Linked DNA regions of Archangium violaceum. The main gene of each other region encodes a partner of the protein of the gene in region 3 in a complex. Links are inferred from orthologs where the notes say so. Each region holds a gene or a part of one and is shown on either strand. Other genes may lie near its edges.

Evidence for each region.
Region 1: the proteins of accD (region 3) and JRI60_RS29340 are in contact, whole or in part, in a solved structure (PDB 8UXZ), measured with the Escherichia coli proteins. The link is inferred for Archangium violaceum from one-to-one orthologs.
Region 2: the proteins of accD (region 3) and accB are in contact, whole or in part, in a solved structure (PDB 8UXZ), measured with the Escherichia coli proteins. The link is inferred for Archangium violaceum from one-to-one orthologs.

The regions. Positions count from the first base shown.
Region 1 is NZ_CP069396.1:7,394,565-7,397,603, reverse strand. Bases 148-2,958 are described here. They hold JRI60_RS29340 (acetyl-CoA carboxylase carboxyltransferase subunit alpha), read left to right. Parts: upstream 148-974; coding sequence 975-1,943; downstream 1,944-2,958. Other genes in these bases: hisC (histidinol-phosphate transaminase), read left to right, coding at 1,966-2,958; JRI60_RS29345 (tetratricopeptide repeat protein), read right to left, coding at 188-877. Also shown: JRI60_RS29350 (hypothetical protein), read right to left, coding at 1-114; more of hisC, read left to right, coding at 2,959-3,039. UniProt on the Escherichia coli protein: Component of the acetyl coenzyme A carboxylase (ACC) complex. First, biotin carboxylase catalyzes the carboxylation of biotin on its carrier protein (BCCP) and then the CO(2) group is transferred by the carboxyltransferase to acetyl-CoA to form malonyl-CoA.
Region 2 is NZ_CP069396.1:2,921,050-2,924,187, forward strand. The notes cover bases 124-3,033. They hold accB (acetyl-CoA carboxylase biotin carboxyl carrier protein), read left to right. Parts: upstream 124-1,238; coding sequence 1,239-1,829; downstream 1,830-3,033. Other genes in these bases: JRI60_RS12100 (hypothetical protein), read left to right, coding at 124-125; JRI60_RS12105 (roadblock/LC7 domain-containing protein), read left to right, coding at 160-522; efp (elongation factor P), read left to right, coding at 628-1,206; accC (acetyl-CoA carboxylase biotin carboxylase subunit), read left to right, coding at 1,870-3,033. Also shown: more of JRI60_RS12100, read left to right, coding at 1-123; more of accC, read left to right, coding at 3,034-3,138. UniProt on the Escherichia coli protein: This protein is a component of the acetyl coenzyme A carboxylase complex; first, biotin carboxylase catalyzes the carboxylation of the carrier protein and then the transcarboxylase transfers the carboxyl group to form malonyl-CoA.
Region 3 is NZ_CP069396.1:8,565,331-8,568,072, reverse strand. It holds accD (acetyl-CoA carboxylase, carboxyltransferase subunit beta), read left to right. Parts: upstream 1-819; coding sequence 820-1,665; downstream 1,666-2,742. Other genes in the region: JRI60_RS34040 (bifunctional folylpolyglutamate synthase/dihydrofolate synthase), read left to right, coding at 1,675-2,742; JRI60_RS34050 (MBL fold metallo-hydrolase), read left to right, coding at 1-716.

The DNA.
Region 1 (3,039 bases), 1.2 Mb from region 3 along the record:
GAACACGGGCTCGAGGAGCGCAGGGGAGACAGCCGCCAGCAGGAAGGCGAGGAAGAAGGGAGTCCCCGCCACCAAGGCCACCAATCCCCACTGCGGACCCTTGAGCCGCACCATACCCCGCCACCTCCGTGAGAGGAGGTTGGGCAGGGGTCGCCGGTCCGCCAAGCCCCGGAGGGGGGAGTCCGTCCTATGCCTCGCACTCGGAGGGGGAGTCGAGGAACCTCCCCAGCTCGTCGATCTCGAGAACGCCGCGGGGGGTCATCTTGCCGGAGAGGGGCTTCTTGCCGGGGAAGGACAGGGTGAGGGTGCGACCCTTGAGGGTATACGTTCCACTCACCTCCTCGGTGCGGGTCGGATTGGCGGAGTCCTCGATGACGCGGCGCCAGAGGACGACGCGTCGACCATCGGGGAAGGTGAGCTTCCGGGTGGAGCCGTAGACGCCCTCGCCGGGGGAGAACCAGGTGACACGGCGGAGGATCTCCGGGACATCGGCCAGGCGCTCGGGGGAGCGGCCCAGGAGGCGCTGCCAGCCGACGGTGTCGCGGATGGGGTCCAGGTCGGCGTCCTCCTTGGCGCGGGTGAGGCGGCGGGGATCCAACCGGACGGAGGTATTGAGCCGCTCGAGGATGGTCTCCCGGTAGGCCTCGTACTGACACACCTGGCCCTGCTTGCGGAGGACGCCCAGGGTGGCGGCGACGTTGTAGTGGGCGAGGGCGAGCTTGGGGTCGGCCTGGGCGGCGGCCTGGAACTTCTCCAAGGCTTCGGGGTACTTACCGGCCTGGTAGAGGCGGAAACCCTCGGTGTTGAGGGAGCGGGCGGACTGGGCGGAGGAGGGGGCGGCCAGGACGAGGGCGAGCAGGAGCAGCAGGCGGTGCATGACTCTCCGACGGAAGGAAGGGGGAGGGGATTCTACGCACCGCGTAACGGGTTGCGCGTTGTAAAGCCCTGGGGGCAGGTGATAGGGGTCCGGCGCCATGGCGAACGGCATCAACTATCCACTCGATTTCGAGCGCCCGCTCATCGAGCTGGAGAAGAAGATTGACGAGCTCAAGGCCCTCTCGGCGAGCGGCTCGGTGGATTTCACCTCGGAAATCTCCAAGCTGGAGAAGAAGGCCAAGAAACTGCAGACGGAGATCTTCAGTGATCTCTCGCGGTGGCAGGTGGTGCAGCTGTCGCGCCACAGCTCCCGGCCGTACTTCATGGACTACGTCCAGCACCTGTTCTCGGACTTCTTCGAGATGGCGGGAGACCGCCTGTTCGGAGAGGACCCGTCCATCGTGGGCGGCTTCGCGCGCTTCGATGGGAAGACGGTGATGCTGATCGGCCACCAGAAGGGGCGGAACACGAAGGAGAACATGGCGCGCAACTTCGGGATGCCGCGCCCGGAGGGCTACCGCAAGGCGGTGAGGCTGATGGAGCTGGCCGAGCGCTTCGAGAAGCCCATCCTGACCTTCGTGGACACGCCGGGAGCGTACCCGGGCATTGGCGCGGAGGAGCGCGGGCAGGCCGAGGCCATCGCGTACAACCTGGAGGTAATGAGCCGGCTGAAGGTGCCGATCGTCTCCACGGTCATTGGCGAGGGAGGCTCGGGTGGCGCGCTGGCCATCGGCGTGGGCAACCGCGTGCTGATGCTGGAGAACAGCATCTACTCGGTGATCTCCCCCGAGGCGTGCTCGTCCATCCTCTACCGTGACGCGTCCAAGGCGGAGAAGGCGGCGGACGCGCTGAAGCTGACGGCCAAGGACCTCAAGGAGCTGAACGTCATCGACGAGGTCATCCCCGAGCCCGCGGGCGGAGCGCACCGCGACTACTCCCGGGCGGCGGAGAACCTGGGCAAGGCGCTACGCAAGCACCTGGGCGAGCTGACCGAGCTGACGGGTGACGAGCTGGTCCAGGACCGCTACCAGAAGTTCCGCGCGCTCGGCGTGTTCTCCGGGCGTTAGCCGTTCAAAGGACGCACCTGCCATGAGACCGCTCGTCCCTCCGTACATCGAGACGCTCAAGCCCTACGTTCCGGGCAAACCCATCGAAGAGACGGAGCGGGAGTACGGTCTCACGGGTGTCATCAAGCTGGCCTCCAACGAGAACCCGTTGGGGCCCTCGCCCAAGGCCATCGAGGCCATGAGGGTGGCCGCGCAGAAGGTGCATCTGTACCCGGACGCGAGCAGCCACACGCTCGTGCGTCGGCTGGCCACGCACCTGGGCGTGAAGCCGGAGGAGGTGGTGCTGGGCAGCGGCTCGAACGAGCTGATCGAGCTGCTCATCCGCACCTTCACCACGCCGGAGGAGGAGGTGCTGCTGAGCAGTGGCTCGTTCCCGGCCTACCGCATCTCCACGCAGGCGCACGGGCGGCCCTTCGCCGAGGTGCCCATGCGCGAGGGGCACCGGTACGACCTGGAGGCCATGGCGAAGGCGATCAACCCGCGCACGCGGCTGATCTTCGTGGCCAACCCGGACAACCCCACGGGCACGACGTTCGGCCGCCAGGAGTGGGAGGCCTTCCTGGCGAAGGTGCCGGAGCACGTGCTGGTGGTCCACGACGAGGCCTATTTCGAGTTCGTGGACTGGCCGGAGTACTTCAGCGCGGTGGAGTACTTCCGGAAGCACCCCAACGTGGTGGCGCTGCGCACGTTCAGCAAGATCTACGGGCTGGCGGGCATCCGGCTGGGGTACGGGGTGATGGACGCGAAGCTGGCGGGGTACCTGCAGCGCACGCGGATGCCCTTCAACCTGACGATTCCGGCGCAGATGGCCGGGCTGGCGGCGCTGGACGACGCGGAGCACGTGCGGCGCACGCGCGAGCTCAACGGCGAGGGGCTGCGCTTCTACGAGACGGAGCTGCCGAAGCTGGGGGCGCGCCTGACGAAGAGCCGGGCCAACTTCGTGCTGGCGGACTTCGGGCGGCCGGCGGTGGCGCTCTACGAGAGCCTGCTGCGCAAGGGCGTCATCGTGAGGCCGGTGGCGGGCAATGGCTATCCCACGTCCCTGCGCATCTCGGTGGGGACGGCCGAGGAGAACGCGCGCTGCGTGGAGGCGCTG
Region 2 (3,138 bases), 5.6 Mb from region 3 along the record:
CGTCCACCCTGGGGTGTCCGGCTGGCCTGACCTTCACGCCGGCCCAGGCGGTGGGGCCCTGCGGCCAGCTGGGCCAGGACGTGGGCAACATCTGCCGCCCGCCGCCCCCCACAACGACGCCTTGACCTGACCCCCTGGCCCTCCTACAAGGCGGCAGCCATGTCCTTCCGCACGCACCTCGAGTCGGTGGTCAACCAGGTCGATGGGGCCCTGGCCTGCAGTGTGATGGGTTTCGACGGCATCGCCGTGGAGACCCATCAGCGGGACGAGGCGGGTGATCTGGAGCTGACCGGGGCCTGGGTGGAGTACGCCAACCTGCTCGGTCAGCTGCGGCAGGCCGCCGAGACCCTCAAGACGGGCGCCGTCCAGGAGGTCAGCGTCAACAGCGAGCGGGTGCTCACGCTGATGCGCCTGGTGTCTCCGGAATACTTCCTGGTCCTGGCGCTCCGGGCGGACGGTAACTACGGAAAGGGCAGATACGTCCTCCGGGTGACCGCCCCCAAGATCCTCGCCGAGCTGTAGCCTGCCGGGCGGACGGCGCAGCGCGCCGCGCCTTTCCGCTTTGCAAGGCGCGGCCCCATCGGCTAGACACCCCGGACTTTTCAAGCTGTCCGAAGGAGCCTGTCCATGGCCGGTGTCATTGATACGTCCGAGTTCCGCAAGGGCATGAAGATCGAAGTCGACGGCGAGCCCTTCGAGATCGTCGAGTTCCAGCACGTCAAGCCGGGCAAGGGCTCGGCGTTCGTGCGCACGTCGATCCGCAGTCTGCTGTCCGGGCGCGTGCTGCAGCCGACCTTCAAGTCCGGTGACAAGGTGGGCAAGCCGGACATCGAAGAGAAGGACATGCAGTACCTGTACGAGCAGGCCGGCGACTTCTACTTCATGGACACGCGCAACTACGAGCAGACCTTCATCAGCGCGGACGTGCTCGGCGAGGCGAAGAACTTCCTCAAGGAGAACATCAACGCGTCCATCCTGTTCTACAACGGCAAGGCCATTGGCGTGACCCTGCCGAACTCGGTGGACCTGAAGGTCACGAAGTGCGATCCGGGCGTGCGTGGCGACACGGTGTCCGGTGCGTTGAAGCCGGCCACGCTGGAGACGGGCTACACCGTCAACGTGCCGCTCTTCATCAACGAGGGTGACATCCTCAAGATCGACACGCGCGATGGCAAGTACCTCACGCGCGTGGCCACCGCGGGCTAGTCGGCCCACAGCGGTTCAGGGAGGGGACGGAATTGGCAACCAAGCGCAAGGTAACCCGAACGGAGTCGGCGCCCGCCGAGCAGGCAGGCAACGTCCGCGTGGAGGGCAACACCACCTCCCTGGATGTGGAGGCGCTCCGGCAGATCGTGGAGATCCTCGAGGCCTCCGAGGTGACGCGGCTGGTGTGGCAGCGGGGTGAGGAGCGGCTGTTCATCCGCCGGGGCCCCGTGCCGGCGCCCACCATCGTTCACGCGGCTCCCGTGTCGCCCTCGGTGAGCCCCGCGCCCGTGGTGGCCGCACCGGTGTCCGCCGCGCCCGTGGCGTCCGCTCCGGTCATGGCGCACGCCCCGGCCGCGGTCGCGGCTCCGGCCGCGGAGAAGCCCGGTCACGTCGTCACCAGCCCGTTCGTGGGAACGTTCTACCGGACGCCCGCGCCGGAGCAGCCCGCCTTCGTGGATGTGGGCACCGTGGTGAAGAAGGGCCAGGTGCTCTGCATCATCGAGGCCATGAAGTTGATGAACGAGATCGAGGCCGACGTGGCGGGCAGGGTGGCTGAGATTCTCGTGGAGAACGGGCAGCCGGTCGAGTTCGGCCAGGCGCTGTTCCGCATCGAGCCGGTCTGACATACGCGGGCGGTCTGACGCCCCGCGGAGGCACGACATCGTGTTCAAGAAGGTGCTGATCGCCAACCGCGGGGAGATTGCCCTGCGGGTCATCCGCGCCTGCCGCGAGCTGGGTATCGCCACTGTGGCGGTGCACTCCACGGCGGACGCCAATGCGCTGCACGTACGGTTCGCCGATGAGTCGGTGTGCATCGGTCCGCCGCCGTCCAAGGAGAGCTACCTCAACATCCCGCAGCTGCTCTCCGCGGCCGAAATCACGCGTGCGGACGCCATCCACCCGGGCTACGGCTTCCTCTCGGAGAACTCCGAGTTCGCCAAGGTGTGCCGGGACTGCAAGATTCATTTCATCGGCCCCCGGCCGGAGATGATCTCGCTGATGGGCAACAAGGTGCGCGCGCGCGCCGCGGCACGCGAGGCGGGCCTGCCCCTGCTGCCCGGGAGCGCGGGCACCGTGAAGGACGCCCGCGAGGCCGAGGTCTTCGCCAAGGAGATCGGCTATCCCGTCATCCTCAAGGCGGCGGCCGGCGGTGGTGGCAAGGGCATGAAGATCGTCCGCGAGCCGGGCGCCCTGGCCCAGGCCTTCGCCACGGCGGCCGCGGAGGCGGTGGCCTCCTTCAACAACGGCGACCTCTACATCGAGCGGTACGTGGAGAAGCCGCGCCACATCGAGATCCAGGTCGTGGCCGACGAGCACGGCAACATCATCCACCTGGGTGAGCGCGAGTGCTCCGTGCAGCGGCGCCACCAGAAGCTCATCGAGGAGAGCCCCTCGCCGGCGCTCACCCCGGAGCTTCGCCGCGAGATGGGCGAGGTCTCCATCCGCGCGATGCAGAAGCTCGGCTACAACAACGTGGGCACCATCGAGTACCTGCTCGACGAGAACGGGCGGTTCTACTTCATGGAGATGAACACCCGCATCCAGGTGGAGCACCCGGTGACCGAGCTCGTCACCGGCATCGACCTGGTCCGCGAGCAGATCACGCTCTCCTCCGGCGAGCCGCTCAAGCGCAAGCAGGAAGACATCCAGATGCGCGGCCACGCCATCGAGTGCCGCGTCAACGCCGAGGACCCCATCACCTTCGCCCCCTGGCCGGGGAAGATCACCGCCTACAGCGTCCCCGGCGGTTATGGCGTGCGTGTGGACTCCAGTGCGTACGAGAACTACACCGTGCTGCCGTACTACGACAGCCTGCTGGCCAAGCTGATCGTCTACGCGGAGGACCGGCCCACGGCCATCCGCCGCATGCAGCGGGCGCTGGGCGAGTACGTGGTGCAGGGCATCCGCACCAACATCCCGTTCCACCGGGCG
Region 3 (2,742 bases):
CCTCGTGTCGTACCACGTGCTTCCTCGTGGACGACGTGCTCGCGCTCGACGCGGGCGCGCTCACGAGCTCCCTCACGCTCGAGCAGCTGTGCAAGGTGGACGACATCCTCGTCGGGCACAGCCACTTCGACCATGTGAAGGATCTGCCGCTGATGGCGGATCTGATCATCGGCCGGCGCGACAAGCCGCTCACCATCCACGCCTCGCGCGAGTGCGCCCGGGCCCTGCGCGAGAACATGTTCAACAACGCGCTCTGGCCGGACTTCACCCGCATCCCCACGCGCAAGGAGCCGGTGCTGCGCATCAAGCCCTTCCGGGCCGGCAGCACCTTCCAGGTGGGGCCCTACACGGTGCAGTCCATCCCCGTGCACCACCCGGTGGAGTCCTGCGGCTTCATCATCACGCGCGGCCGCACCTCGCTGGGCATGAGTGGTGACACCGGCCCCACCGACAAGCTGTGGAAGGTGCTCAACCAGACGCCCACCCTCAAGGCGTTCCTGGTGGAGACGAGCTTCCCCAACGCGCTGCAGCATCTGGCCGACGTGTCCGGCCACCTCACCCCGCGCACGCTGGGGAGCGAGCTGACCAAGTTCAACCGCAACGGCTGCGCCGTGCTCATCTACCACCTCAAGCCGGCCTTCATTCAGCCCCTGAAGAAGGAGCTGGCGGAGATGCCGGTGGAGGTGCTGGAGCTGGGCGACACCTTCGAGTTCTAGCCCGGCCGTTGCCCGGACGGACGACCTGGACGGTCGTGCCCGGGGGCGGGGACTCGGATGGGAGTTGACGGCCCCCGGCAAGTGGGATTAACCCGGCCGCTCCATGGCCTGGTTCTCCAAGAAGCCCCGTATCGCCACCGCCCCCGAGCCCATCGAAGCCCCCAGCCGCATGCAGGGACTCTGGGCCAAGTGCGAGAACTGCGACGAGATCATCTACCGGCAGGAGTTGGAGAAGAACCTCAACGTCTGCCCGCACTGCGATCACCACCTGCCCTGGCCGGCGCGAGCCCGCCTGACGTCCCTGTTGGATCCGGACAGCTTCGAGGAGTTCGACAAGGAGCTGGAGCCGCAGGACCCGCTCACCTTCACGGACACGAAGAAGTACAAGGACCGGCTCCGTTCCACGCGCAAGTCGCTCGGCGAGAACGACGCCTTCATCTCCGGCGTGGGCCGCATCGAGGGCAAGCCGGTGTCCATCGGCTGCTTCGTCTTCGAGTTCATGGGCGGCTCCATGGGCTCGGTGGTGGGTGAGAAGGTCACCCGCGTGTTCGAGCGCGCCTACGAGCTCAAGTGCCCGGCCATCGTCTTCTCGGCCTCGGGCGGCGCGCGCATGCAGGAGGGCATCTTCTCCCTCATGCAGATGGCCAAGACGAGCGCGGCCATCGCCCGCTTCCGCAACGTGGGCAAGCCGTACGTCTCGGTGCTGCTGCACCCGACCACCGGCGGCGTGGCGGCCTCGTTCGCTTGGCTGGGGGACTTCATCCTCGCCGAGCCCAAGGCCCTCATTGGCTTCGCCGGCCCGCGCGTCATCGAGCAGACCATCCGCCAGAAGCTCCCCGAGGGCTTCCAGCGCTCGGAGTTCCTCGTCGAGCACGGGATGATCGACGCCATCGTGCCGCGCAAGGAGCTGCGCGCGGCGCTGGGACAGGTGCTCGGCCTGCTCGGGTAGCCTCGCTCCATGACGCTGCCCCGGACGCCGGCGGAGGCCCTGGAGTTCTTCTCCCGGCTGAGCCCCTCCAGCATCAAGCTCGGCCTCGAGCGCGTCCAGGAGACGCTGGAGGCGCTTGGCTGTCCCGAGCGCCGCTATCCCGCGCTCCACGTGGCGGGCACCAACGGCAAGGGCAGCACCTGCGCCTTCTCGTCCGCGGCCCTCCACGCCGCGGGCCACCGGGTGGGGCTCTACACCTCGCCCCACCTGGTGCGCGTCAACGAGCGCATCCGCGTGGACGGGGTGGAGATCTCGGACGAGGTGTTCGGCCGCCGCGTCCTGGAGGTGCTCGAGCGGCACCCGGCCGCGGCCACCTCGCTCACGTACTTCGAGTTCGGCACCGTGGTGGCCTTCTGGCACTTCGCCCAGGAGGCCGTGGACGTGGCCGTGGTGGAGGTGGGCCTGGGCGGGCGATTGGATGCCACCAGCGCGTGCCAGCCGCTCGTCACCGCCATCACCCCGGTGTCGTTCGACCACATGGAGTACCTGGGCAACACGCTGGGAGCCATCGCCGGGGAGAAGGCCGGCATCCTCAAGCCGGGCGTGCCCGTGGTGGTGAGCCGCCAGGAGCCCGAGGCCCTCGCCGCCATCGAGCGCAGGGCAGGGGAGGTGGGGGCCGCGTTGCTCCTCGAGGGCCGCGACTTCTCCCTGGTCGCCCGTCCGGACGGCGCCCTGGCCTACGAGGGGCCGGGCCTCTCACTGGAGGGTCTCACGTTGGGGCTTCGCGGGGAGCACCAGCGACAGAACGCGGCGGTGGCGCTCGCCGCCCTGGGGTTGCTCTCCACGCGGGGAGTGCCCGTCTCTCCGGAGGCCCTGCGGATGGGGCTCGCCGGGGCTCGCTGGCCCGGGCGCCTGGAAGAGATCGGCGGCCAACCCCCCGTCCTGCTGGATGGCGCTCACAACCCCGCTGGCGTCGAGGTGCTGCTCGCTGGCCTGCGCTCGCTCTACGCCGGGCGTCGCGTCCACTGCGTTTTCGGCGTGGTGGCCGACAAGGACCGCGGACCGATGCTGCGCGCGCTCCTGCCAAGCTGTACCTCG